Regions from separate parts of the Kaistia sp. UC242_56 genome, predicted to be linked through region 1. Evidence: predicted binding sites of a transcription regulator. Region 1 holds the regulator's gene; the other holds the start of a gene.

The links. Region 1 encodes PhoB, which activates phosphate uptake and scavenging genes when phosphate is short. Its sites were predicted from a motif close to TGTCATNNANCTGTCAT; they were not measured.
Region 2: a site for PhoB is predicted at 2,790-2,806, ahead of ACHMWQ_RS18320 (esterase-like activity of phytase family protein). Genes of this name have one in related genera too.

The regions. Positions count from the first base shown of each region.
Region 1 is NZ_JBIOAN010000002.1:904,522-910,023, reverse strand. It holds gene argF (ornithine carbamoyltransferase) at 1-443, opposite strand, end outside; gene ACHMWQ_RS06975 (aspartate aminotransferase family protein) at 518-1,750, opposite strand; gene ACHMWQ_RS06970 (GcrA family cell cycle regulator) at 2,159-2,692, shown strand; gene phoB (phosphate regulon transcriptional regulator PhoB) at 2,903-3,601, opposite strand; gene phoU (phosphate signaling complex protein PhoU) at 3,634-4,350, opposite strand; gene pstB (phosphate ABC transporter ATP-binding protein PstB) at 4,376-5,161, opposite strand; gene pstA (phosphate ABC transporter permease PstA) at 5,158-5,502, opposite strand, start outside.
Region 2 is NZ_JBIOAN010000002.1:3,310,422-3,315,923, forward strand. It holds gene rpsL (30S ribosomal protein S12) at 1-349, opposite strand, end outside; gene ACHMWQ_RS18315 (cupin domain-containing protein) at 794-1,228, opposite strand; gene ACHMWQ_RS18320 (esterase-like activity of phytase family protein) at 1,387-2,721, opposite strand; gene ACHMWQ_RS18325 (alpha/beta hydrolase) at 2,839-4,107, opposite strand; partial or broken gene rpoC (DNA-directed RNA polymerase subunit beta') at 4,310-5,502, opposite strand, start outside.

The sequences.
Region 1 (5,502 bases):
CACGACGCCATGACATTGTTGCTGTCGCCCAGCCACGACACGGTCTTGCCGGTGATCGGGCCGCGATGCTCCTCATAGGTGAGGATATCGGCCATGATCTGGCAGGGATGCGAGCGGCGCGTCAGCCCGTTGATCACGGGGACGGTGGCGTTGGCCGCCAATTCCTTCAGCGAGTCGTGGTCGAGGATGCGGATCATGATGCCGTCGACATAGCGCGACATGACCCGCGCCGTGTCGGCGATGGTCTCGCCGCGGCCAAGCTGCATCTCGGCGCCGGTCAGCATCAGCGTCTGGCCGCCGAGCTCGCGCATGCCGACATCGAAGGAGACGCGCGTGCGGGTCGAGGGCTGCTCGAACACCAGCGCCAGCACCTTGCCGGCCAGCGGGCCGACGCCATCACGCGCGCCATTGCGCACCGACTTGATGCGCTTGGCGCCTTCCATGATCTGTCTAAGAGTGGCGGAATCGAAATCCGTCAGGTCGAGAAAATGCCGAACCATAGGTCTGTCCTGTCCGCTCAGGCGGATTGCCGTGCCGCTTGCGCAGCCTCGGCTTCGATTGCGGAAAAGGCGGCGTCGAGCTTGTCGATCGCCGCGTCGACTTCTGCCTTGCCGATGTTGAGCGGCGGCAGCAATCGCAGGACATTGTCGCCCGCGCCGGCGGCCAGCATCTTCTGCTCGCGCAGCGCCGCCACCACTTCGGGCACCGGCTTCAGCGCGTGGAGGCCGATCAGCAGGCCCTCGCCGCGAATGTCGTCGATGACGCCGGGATGGCTGTCCATCAGCCCGCCAAGGCGCTGGGTCAGATAGCGCGCGGTCTCGCGCACATGCTCGAGGAAGCCATCGCCGAGCACGACGTCGAGCACGGCATTGCCCACCGCCATCGCCAGCGGATTGCCGCCGAAGGTGGTGCCATGCGTGCCGGGAGTCATGCCCTTGGCCGCCTCGTTGGTGGCGAGGCAGGCGCCGAGCGGGAAGCCGCCGCCAATGCCCTTGGCCGCCGTCAGGATGTCGGGCGCGATGCCGGTCCATTCATAGGCGAACAGCTTGCCGGTGCGGCCGATGCCGGTCTGGACCTCGTCCATGATCAGCAGCATGCCCTCGGCGTCGCAAAGCGCCCGGAGCTCGCGCAGGAAGGCGTTCGGGAAGGCGCGCACGCCGCCCTCGCCCTGGATCGGCTCGATCATGATGGCGGCGGTCGCCGGCGTCACCGCGGCCTTGATCGCCGCCATGTCGCCGAACGGCACCTGGTCGAAGCCGTCCGCCTTCGGGCCGAAGCCGTCGAGATATTTCTGCTGCCCGCCGGCGGCGAGCGTCGCCAGGGTCCGGCCGTGGAACGCGCCCTCGATGGTGAGGATGCGGTACCGGTCGGGCTGGCCGTTGACGTAATGATAGCGCCGCGCCGTCTTGATGGCTGCCTCGTTGGCCTCGGCGCCCGAATTGGCGAAGAAGACCCGGTCGGCGAAGGTATTGGCGACCAGCGTGTCGGCAAGCTTCTCCTGGCCCGGGATCCGGAACAGGTTCGAGGTGTGCCAGAGCTTGCCGGCCTGTTCGGTCAGCGCCTGCACCAGGATCGGATTGGCATGGCCGAGCGTGTTCACCGCGATGCCGGCGGAGAAATCGAGATAAGCGTCGCCCTCTCGCGTAAAGACCCAGGCCCCCTCGCCTCGCTCGAACTCGAGCGGCGCACGCGAAAAGGTGTCATAGAGGCTGGACGAGGTCTTTTTAACGCTGGTATCGGGGGCGCTCATATCCCCTCCTTCGGATGAAACCACGGAAATGGGTGCTTAAAAATCAAAGGTGCCGCCCGAGGCCAACGCGCCGGGCAGCACCTTTATGCGTTGCCCTTATATCACGGTCGTGACGATTTGTGTCAATGAAATCGCCGCTCGCGCGCGGTCATGACGGCTAAGCGATTGACGGGACTCATGGATCCGAAATCCGTCGCAAGTTGGGGAAAACAGCCCGATCGGCCGCTACCCATCCCTCCGACTCTTGTCACCGAGTCACGCCATATAGTATCTTAATTTTCGTTAAGACACGAAATATCGAGCAGGTACCTCCCCCTGACCCTTGTATGGCGTCCGCAGTCGTCCGGCATCCCGGCTGAACGACCGCGACAGGATTCCGGGTATCGCTCCGACCGACAAGGACACGCTATGACTTGGACGGACGAACGGGTTGAGTTGCTGAAAAAACTCTGGACCGACGGCTTGAGCGCAAGCCAGATCGCTTCGGAACTCGGCGGCGTAACGCGCAATGCGGTCATCGGCAAGGTACACCGGCTGAGCCTTTCCGGCCGTGCCAAGCCGGCAACGGCGCCGGTCGCTCGCGCCCGCAAGCCCGCGGCTGCCACCAACGGACGCTCGGTCACGACAGGGCGCCCCAATCCCGTCAGGCCACTCGTCGCCGGCAACACGGCCCTGAAGCCGATGAGCCAGATCGCACCCGAGCCGCGGCGCATGCCCAGGGCGGTTGGCTCGGACGACGTCGTCGTTCCGATCAGCCTGCACGCGACGATCCTCACCCTGACCGAGCAGACCTGCAAGTGGCCGATCGGCGATCCCAGCACCGAGGATTTCCACTTCTGCGGCCAGCGCTCGAATTCCGGCATTCCCTATTGCGAATATCATTCGCGGGTTGCCTATCAGCCCGTGCATGATCGTCGCCAGAAGAAGGCTGTCGGCGCCTGATTGCGCCGCGCCGCGGCTGACGGCGTCCTCCCACCGTCGGCCTGCGATGCAAGTCTGGCCGTGCCGCCTCCCCCGGGGCGCACGGCCTTTTTTTGTGCCCTGGCTCGTTGCATGCAAAAAGCCGCGTGGAGGGCCACGCGGCTTTTTGGTTGGGCTGAATTTTTGGAAGACTGCCCCGCCCCTCCCATCCGGGAGAGGCAAGGGAACGCCTCACGCCATCGCGAACTGGTCGTCGAAGGAGTAGCCGGAGCCGCGCACCGTGCGGATCGGGTCCTTGACGCGGCCGCGATTGACCGCCTTGCGCAGCCGACCGATATGCACGTCGACCGTGCGCTCGTCGACATAGACGTCGCGGCCCCAGACGCCGTCGAGCAGCTGCTCGCGGGAAAACACGCGGCCCGGGCTCTTCATCAGATATTCGAGCAGGCGGAACTCGGTCGGGCCGAGATGCAGCTCGCGGCCGGAGCGGCGGACGCGATGCGTCTCGCGGTCGAGCTCGATGTCGCCGGCGCGCAGCAACGAGGCGATTACCTCCGGCTTCGAGCGGCGCAGGATGGCGCGCACGCGGGCCATCAGTTCCGGCACGGAGAACGGCTTGACGACATAGTCGTCGGCGCCGGTGGCAAGGCCCCGGATGCGTTCCTGTTCCTCGCCGCGCGCCGTCAGCATGATCACCGGCAGGGTGCGGGTGGCGTCGCGCGCCCGCAGGCGGCGGCACAGCTCGATGCCGGAAATGCCCGGCAGCATCCAGTCGAGCAGCAGCAGGTCGGGTACGGTTTCGAGCAGGCGCATCTCGGCGTCGTCGCCGCGCGGCACCACCTCGACGGCATAGCCCTCGGCTTCGAGGTTGTAGCGGAGGAGGAGGCTCAGCGCCTCCTCGTCCTCAACGATCATAACGCGTGGCGTCATTCACGGATATCCCAGTAAACCTGACGCAGGCGTCAGTTCTTCTCATACGCGACGGCGGTCGTGCTGGATTCGTCCTGCTTGGGACGATCCTCGGCCAGGACCTGGCCGGTGACGACATAATAGACCGTCTCGGCGATATTGGTCGCATGGTCGCCGATGCGCTCGATGTTCTTGGCGCAGAACAGGAGATGCGTGCAGAAGGTGATGTTGCGCGGATCTTCCATCATGTAGGTCAGCAGCTCGCGGAAGAGCGACGTGTACATGGCGTCGATTTCTTCGTCGCGCTTCCAGACCTGGTAGGCTTGGTCGACGTCGCGGGTCGCGTAGGAATCCAGCACGTCCTTGAGCTGCGCCAGCGACAGCTGCGCCATGTGCTCGACGCCGGTGTTGAAACGCTTGGACTGGATGTGGCCGTCCAGCGCAATGACGCGCTTGGCGATGTTCTTGGCTAGGTCGCCGATGCGCTCGAGATCGCTGGCGATACGCTGCGCGGCGATGACTTCGCGCAGGTCCATCGCCATGGGCTGGCGCCGGGCGATGATCATGATGGCGCGCTCTTCGCATTCGCGCTGCAGCACGTCGAGCTTCTTGTCGTCCGCGATGACGGTGCGGGCGGTCGCGGCATCGACGCGCATCAGCGCGCCGACCGCGACGTCGACGAGACGCTCGGCCATGCCGCCCATCTCGGCGATGCGGCGGGCGACGTCGTTCAGTTCTTCGTCGTACTTGGAAACGATGTGTTCGGACATGTCGTGCTCCTACCCGTGGCCCGGCTTAGCCGAAGCGACCGGTGATGTAGTCCTGCGTGCGCTTGTCGCTCGGGGCGGTGAAGATCTTCGTGGTCTCGTCGAACTCGATCAGCTCGCCGAGATACATGAAGGCCGTGTAGTCCGAGACGCGGGCGGCCTGCTGCATGTTGTGGGTGACGATGGCGATCGTGTAGTCGGTCGTCAGTTCGTCGATCAGTTCCTCGATCTTGGCGGTCGAGATCGGATCGAGCGCCGAGCAGGGCTCGTCGAACAGCACGACTTCCGGCCGCACCGCGATGGTGCGGGCGATGCAGAGGCGCTGCTGCTGGCCGCCGGAGAGGCTGAGACCGCTGGTGTGCAGCTTGTCCTTGACCTCGTTCCAGAGCGCGCCGCGCGTCAGCGCCGCCTCGACCCGGCCGTCCATCTCGGAGCGCGAGATGTTTTCATAGAGGCGGATGCCGAAGGCGATGTTGTCGTAGATCGACATCGGGAATGGCGTCGGCTTCTGGAACACCATGCCGACGCGGGCGCGCAGCATGTTGCGGTCCTGGTCGGGGTCGAGCACGTTCTTGCCGTCGAAGATCACCTCGCCCTCGGCCCGCTGGCGCGGATAGAGGTCGTACATCCGGTTCAGCACGCGCAGCAGGGTCGACTTGCCGCAACCCGACGGGCCGATGAAAGCGGTGACCTTCTTCTCGAACAGCGGCAGGTTGATGGTCTTCAGCGCGAGGTTGTCGCCGTAGAAGAACTTCAGATTGCGGATCGAGATCTTCTCGGCCATGCCGGCCGTGTTCATCGCGGACTGGGTCATTTTTGAGCCTTGGGGCTGAGGAAGGCGCGAGCGACGATGTTGAGCGCCAGCACGGTAAAGGTGATGAGCAGGGCACCGGTCCAGGCCAGCTTCTGCCAATCCGGATAGGGCGACAGGGCGAACTGGAAGATCGTCACCGGCAGCGACGACATCGGCGCGTTCAGGTTGGTGCTCCAGAACTGGTTGTTCAGCGCGGTGAAGAGCAGCGGGGCGGTCTCGCCGCTGACGCGGGCGATCGCCAGCAGCACGCCGGTGACGATGCCCGACATCGCGGCCTTGTAGGCGACGTGGCGGATCATGATCGAGCGCGGCAGGCCGAGCGAGGCGGCAGCCTCGCGAAG
Region 2 (5,502 bases), 2.4 Mb from region 1:
ACTTGGAACGACGCTGCTTACGGCCCTTGACACCCTGGGTATCGAGCACGCCGCGCAGGATGTGGTAGCGCACGCCCGGCAGATCCTTGACGCGGCCGCCACGGATCATGACGACAGAGTGCTCCTGCAGGTTGTGGCCTTCGCCCGGGATGTAGCCAATGACTTCAAAGCCATTGGTCAGGCGAACCTTCGCGACCTTACGAAGGGCCGAGTTCGGCTTCTTCGGCGTGGTCGTATAGACGCGAGTGCAAACGCCGCGCTTCTGCGGGTTCTCCTGCAGCGCCGGAACCTTGTTCCGCTTCGCCGGCGCTTGACGCGGCTTGCGGATGAGCTGGTTAATTGTCGGCATGCTTCGCCTTTCAGCTAGCCTACGGTTCTGTTTCTGTCTTCCGCTCTTCGCACCTTCGCCACAGCCGATTGACCATGAACAAAGAGCGCCCGGACCGCTTACCGCGGAGGCGCTACGAAAAGCAGAGGATCACGGCGGTTGCCGCGATCGTGCGTGTCGTTCTTAACTCTTGTTTCGATTCGGACAGCGTTTAAGTCTGAACTCCGCGACGTGGCGCCGCTGGAAAAACTGAACTTACCGCCTGCCTGAAAGCTTGCGGAACCTACTTATTCGGATGGTTCCAGTCAACCCCTGCGCGGGGTTCTTTTCAAAGCGCCCCGCGACGCAAGGATTCCCCAAACCGGCGGACCGGCCAGCAATATTCGCAATGATCGGAACGAGATCACGGAAGATTGTTGCCCAGCCACTCGCGCGGCTCCCGGCCGAGGCGGGAATCGCCTCGACTCACTCTGGCGCAGCCGTCCGCGTGGAGAACGGCATTCCTTTCTGACCGGTTACGATCATCAGGATTCGCACGGTTTCGTCGCCGACGACTCGGCCGTTATGGCGGTGATCGACCATTTCCGCAAACGAATCCCCCGCCTTGAAGATTCGCTTCGCCCCGCCCTCGCTGTCGACCTCGATGGTCCCGGCCAGGATGTAGGCGTAGGCCGGCACCGGATGGGTGTGCCAGCCGGTCTCGCCGCCCGCCGGAATCTCGACGATCAGGCTCTGCACTTCGGGATCGGAAAAGCTCGGGTAGTGGATCGGATCGCCACTCGTCGTCGTGGTCGTCTGCAGGATGCGCTTCACCTTGACGGAGGGCTTGTAGCTCTCCTCGGCAAACGCGGCGGTAACAGCGAGCGTCGCGCCGAGCGCGATCAATGTCAGCAGTTTCATCCTGGCCCCTCCCCGGGCGCGCTCCATGGAGCGCATCGGTAGCTGCCCCTTTCCGGAGCAGCTCTCCTCAGCGTCATTGCTAGAGAGTTCGACGCCAAAGGAAAAGGGCCGCCCGGAGGCGACCCTTCATCATGATGAACGCTTGTAGCCGCCGCCCGCTATTCGGCCTTCAGGAAGTCGCCGACCTCGAGCACGATGAACTCGTTGTTGTCGGCCTTACCCTGCGCGCGACCGACCGAGAACGGGAAGTTGTTGTCGTCGGCGACGATGATGTGGGTCTCGTCGATCCGGTCGACATTCTCGATGGTCTCAAACGGGAAGGTGAAGACGCCGTCCTTCGAGCCGACGCGAGCGACGGCGTTCGGATCCTTGATGTTCATCAGGTCGATAAAGCCGATCTTGCGCACGACGCCGTCGGCATCGGTCTTGGAGAGATCGACCAGGTAGATGCGCTTGAACTTGGCCGGCGTCTCCGCCCAGCCCTCGCGGGCATCGCCCTGCCCGCCATCGCGCTCGATCACGAGCGCGCGGTTGGCGTCGATCATGTTGAAGTCGCCGATCGCGTTGCCGAAGTCCTCAAGCGGATAGTAGCGGACCGTATCGGCGAAGGCTTTCGAGGCAATGTCGAAATCGAAGATCGGCAGCACCGACTTGCCGCCCTTCTCGACGAACTTGCCGGCCTTGGCGTCCCAGGGCGCGCCTTCCAGCATGGGATGCAGGGTCTTGCCATCCGCTGACAGCGCCATGCCTTCAAAACCCTTGGAGCGGCGCACGTTGAATTCGGGCATCGGCTTGTCGGGACCGGCCGGCATGACGACCGCATAATTGTCGGGGCTGCGATAGGTCACGCCGGCAACGACGGTCTCCTTGAGGCTGAGCACCGTGCCATCCGCATCCACCTCGACCAGGTAGGGGCCGAACTCATCGCCGATCCAGAAATGCTCGCCGACCTTCTGGATGCTCTCGGGATCGAAGTCGGCGCCGGTGAGGTAGCGGGCATCCGTATTCTCGTTGACCACCCGGAACGGGACGACACGGGTCGGGTCCTTGACGAAGACCGTCTTGACGATCTCGATGCGGCCCGTCTTCCAGTCCGGCTTGACGATGTGGAACATGATCATCGCGTCGGCGGAATTGGCCTTGGCGCCAAAGCCGTTGTCGGTCAGCACGACATAAGTACCGTCGCCGAGCGGGCGGATACCGGAGAAGCCCTGCACGGGCTGGCCGGCGAACGGACGGGCCAGGCCGGTCTTCTCGTCGAAGATCGAATAGAGACGATCGAAGCGGCGGCCGAAATCGGCGCCCGTACCGGTGTAGCGGCCGGAGGTATTGAGCGTAGCGGGCGCATCGGCAGGCGGCACGGCGAAGCTCTGGGCCGGCAGCACGGCGTGCTGGCTCAGCACGGCATCGAACCGCGTGGGCTCGGCAGCGGAGGCGCTCGCCGCCATGGCGACGAGCGAAAGGCCGGCGAGAAAGAACTGGCGAGGCGACATGGACAAATCTCCGTTCGGGATAACGGAGATCTCCTAGGTGGCCCATGTCTCAGCCGAGCGACACCGCAATGTCACCTTCATGACAGGCCGCCGAACAGTCGCGACCCGGCGTAGCCCCTAATAGGCCACGCCGCTGGGCTTCAGCAGCGCGCCAGCCGTATCGGCATTATCCGATAGCGTGTTGCCGAGCGCCTTGATCTGGGAGTTGTAGGTATCGCGGGTATCCGGATCGATGATGGCGACCGGCGCGGTCACGATCAGGCCGGCCGCGGTGCCAACGCTGGCGGCAGCGCCCGTTGTCACGGCAACGAGCTTGTCACCGAACGCCGTCTTCGAATCCGTCATGGTCTGGCCTTCGGCGAGACGCGCCCCGATCAACTGCACAACTTCGGGGCTCGCGGCGAACTTCGCATGGTTCAGCCGGTCATCCGTATGCAACTTGGTCAGGTCGATGACGGTGATCTTGTCCTGCTGCAGCTCGGACGCAAATGGCTCCTGGGCGACGTTGATCTGCCCCAGACGTTCGACATTGCCCCAGACGCGCCGCGAAACCTTCAAGGCGCGATCATCCTGCGAGACGAACAGGGTAACATTCGGCCCGTTGACGCCGATATCGGCCATCTGGCGGCGGAAGACGTCGATATCGACGTCCGGCGCAGCCAGCATGACGTTCTTGATCTTAGGCGCGATGCGCTTGTCGCGGATCGCCATCTGGCGCAGCGCCTCCAGCGTCACCCAATTGCCCATGGAGTGGGCCAGGATCGAGACTTCGTCGACATTGGGATCATCCGCAAGCGCCTTCAGCAGAAGCTCGAGCGCATCGCGCGAATAGTTGTTGCTCTCCCGGTCATAGCCATAGGCAAGGACGCTGCCGCGCGAGGGCCACGTGAACAGGATCGGCACGACGTCCGAATCCGAGTCATGCACGATCTGGGCAAAGCGATAGACGGCGTCTTCAAAACGGTTGTTGAAGCCATGGATGAAGACCAAGGCCTGACGCTTCGGTGTTGCCTTGATGCGCTTGTTGAACCATGCCCTCGCTTGAGCGAGGTTCATATCCTCGGCCTTGACCGTGACGAAATCCGTGGCGGGATTTCCCGGCAGCTTCTTCGGCCACTGCACGTCGCCCTTTTTCCGGATCGAGTCCGGCGGGATCGAGACAACGATGTTGGCAAAATCGATGGCCCGGCCGCGTTCACCCGTGAACATCTGGCCAGGGACGGTCGAACGCTGGCGCGTGGTCGCGACGGCCATGTCGACCGTGGTGCTGCCGGGAACGGGCGCCGTGATCGACACGGGAAGCAGCACGTCTTTCGGACGGCCGCCGCAGCCTGCAAGCAAGCCAACGAGCACGAGGCTCGTGACACCAGTCCGGACCAGAACCATCAGGCTACGCAAGTTGACCTACCCCCGAAAAACACGAAGCCTTCGCCATTCCCCAGCCAAGCTCCGCAACGCTCATTGTAGCCTATCCTGAAAGCAAGTTGCATGTCTGGCCCGCTGGCGACAACAAACTTCGGGAGCGCGGCTTCTGCGCCACGAAAAAGGCCGCCCGAAGGCGGCCTTTTCCATTCCTGGACCGAGTGGATTACTCGGCCGCGTTGGTCAGATCACCGAGCAGGCCAGCAGGCGCTGCCGCCGGCTGCGACGCTGCCGAGGAACGGCGACGCTCCTCGAGGATCAGCTCGTCGCGCTTGGTCGCGATCTCGCGGATACGGCCCATCGTTCCACCGGTACCCGCCGGGATGAGGCGGCCGACGATGATGTTCTCCTTGAGACCCTCGAGCGGATCGACCTTGCCGTTGACGGCCGCCTCGGTGAGGACGCGGGTCGTTTCCTGGAAGGACGCTGCCGAGAAGAACGAACGCGTCTGCAGGCTGGCCTTGGTGATGCCGAGCAGGACCGGGTTGCCCTGGGCAGGCTTCTTGCCCTCGGACTTGGCCTTCTCGTTCACCACGTCGAACTCCAGGCGATCGATCTGCTCGCCGTTGAAGAACTCCGTCTCGCCGGCATCATAGACCTCGACCTTCTGCAGCATCTGGCGAACGATCACCTCGATGTGCTTGTCGTTGATCTGCACGCCCTGCAGGCGATAGACGTCCTGGATCTCGTTGACGAGGTAGGCCGCGAGTGCCTCCACGCCCTTGATCGCCAGGATGTCATGCGGCGCAGGGTTGCCGTCCATGATGTAGTCGCCCTTCTCCACGGCGTCGCCTTCCTGGAGATGGAACGGCTTGCCCTTCGGGATCAGGTACTCGATCGGCTCCAGCAACTCGCCATCCAGACCGACCGATCCCTCGACCGGCTCAACGATGACGCGACGCTTGTTCTTGTAGTCGCGGCCGAAGCGGATCGTGCCGTCCATCTCTGCGATGATGGCGTGATCCTTCGGACGACGGGCCTCGAACAGCTCCGCCACGCGCGGCAGACCGCCCGTGATGTCGCGCGTCTTGGCGCCTTCCGTCGGAATACGCGCCAGCACGTCGCCAGCGTGAACCGTCGAACCGGGATCGACCGACAGAATGGTCTCGACCGACAGCATGTACCGGGCTTCACCGCCACGGGCCAGCTTGAGGATCTTGCCGTCCTTGCCCTTGATCACGATCGCCGGCTTCAGATCGCCGCCGCGCGGATTGGCACGCCAGTCGATGACGACGCGCTTGGTGATGCCGGTCGCCTCGTCGGCCGTTTCCACGACCGAGATGCCTTCGACCATGTCTTCATAGCCGACGATACCCGAGACTTCCGTCAGAACCGGACGGGTGTAGGGATCCCACTCGG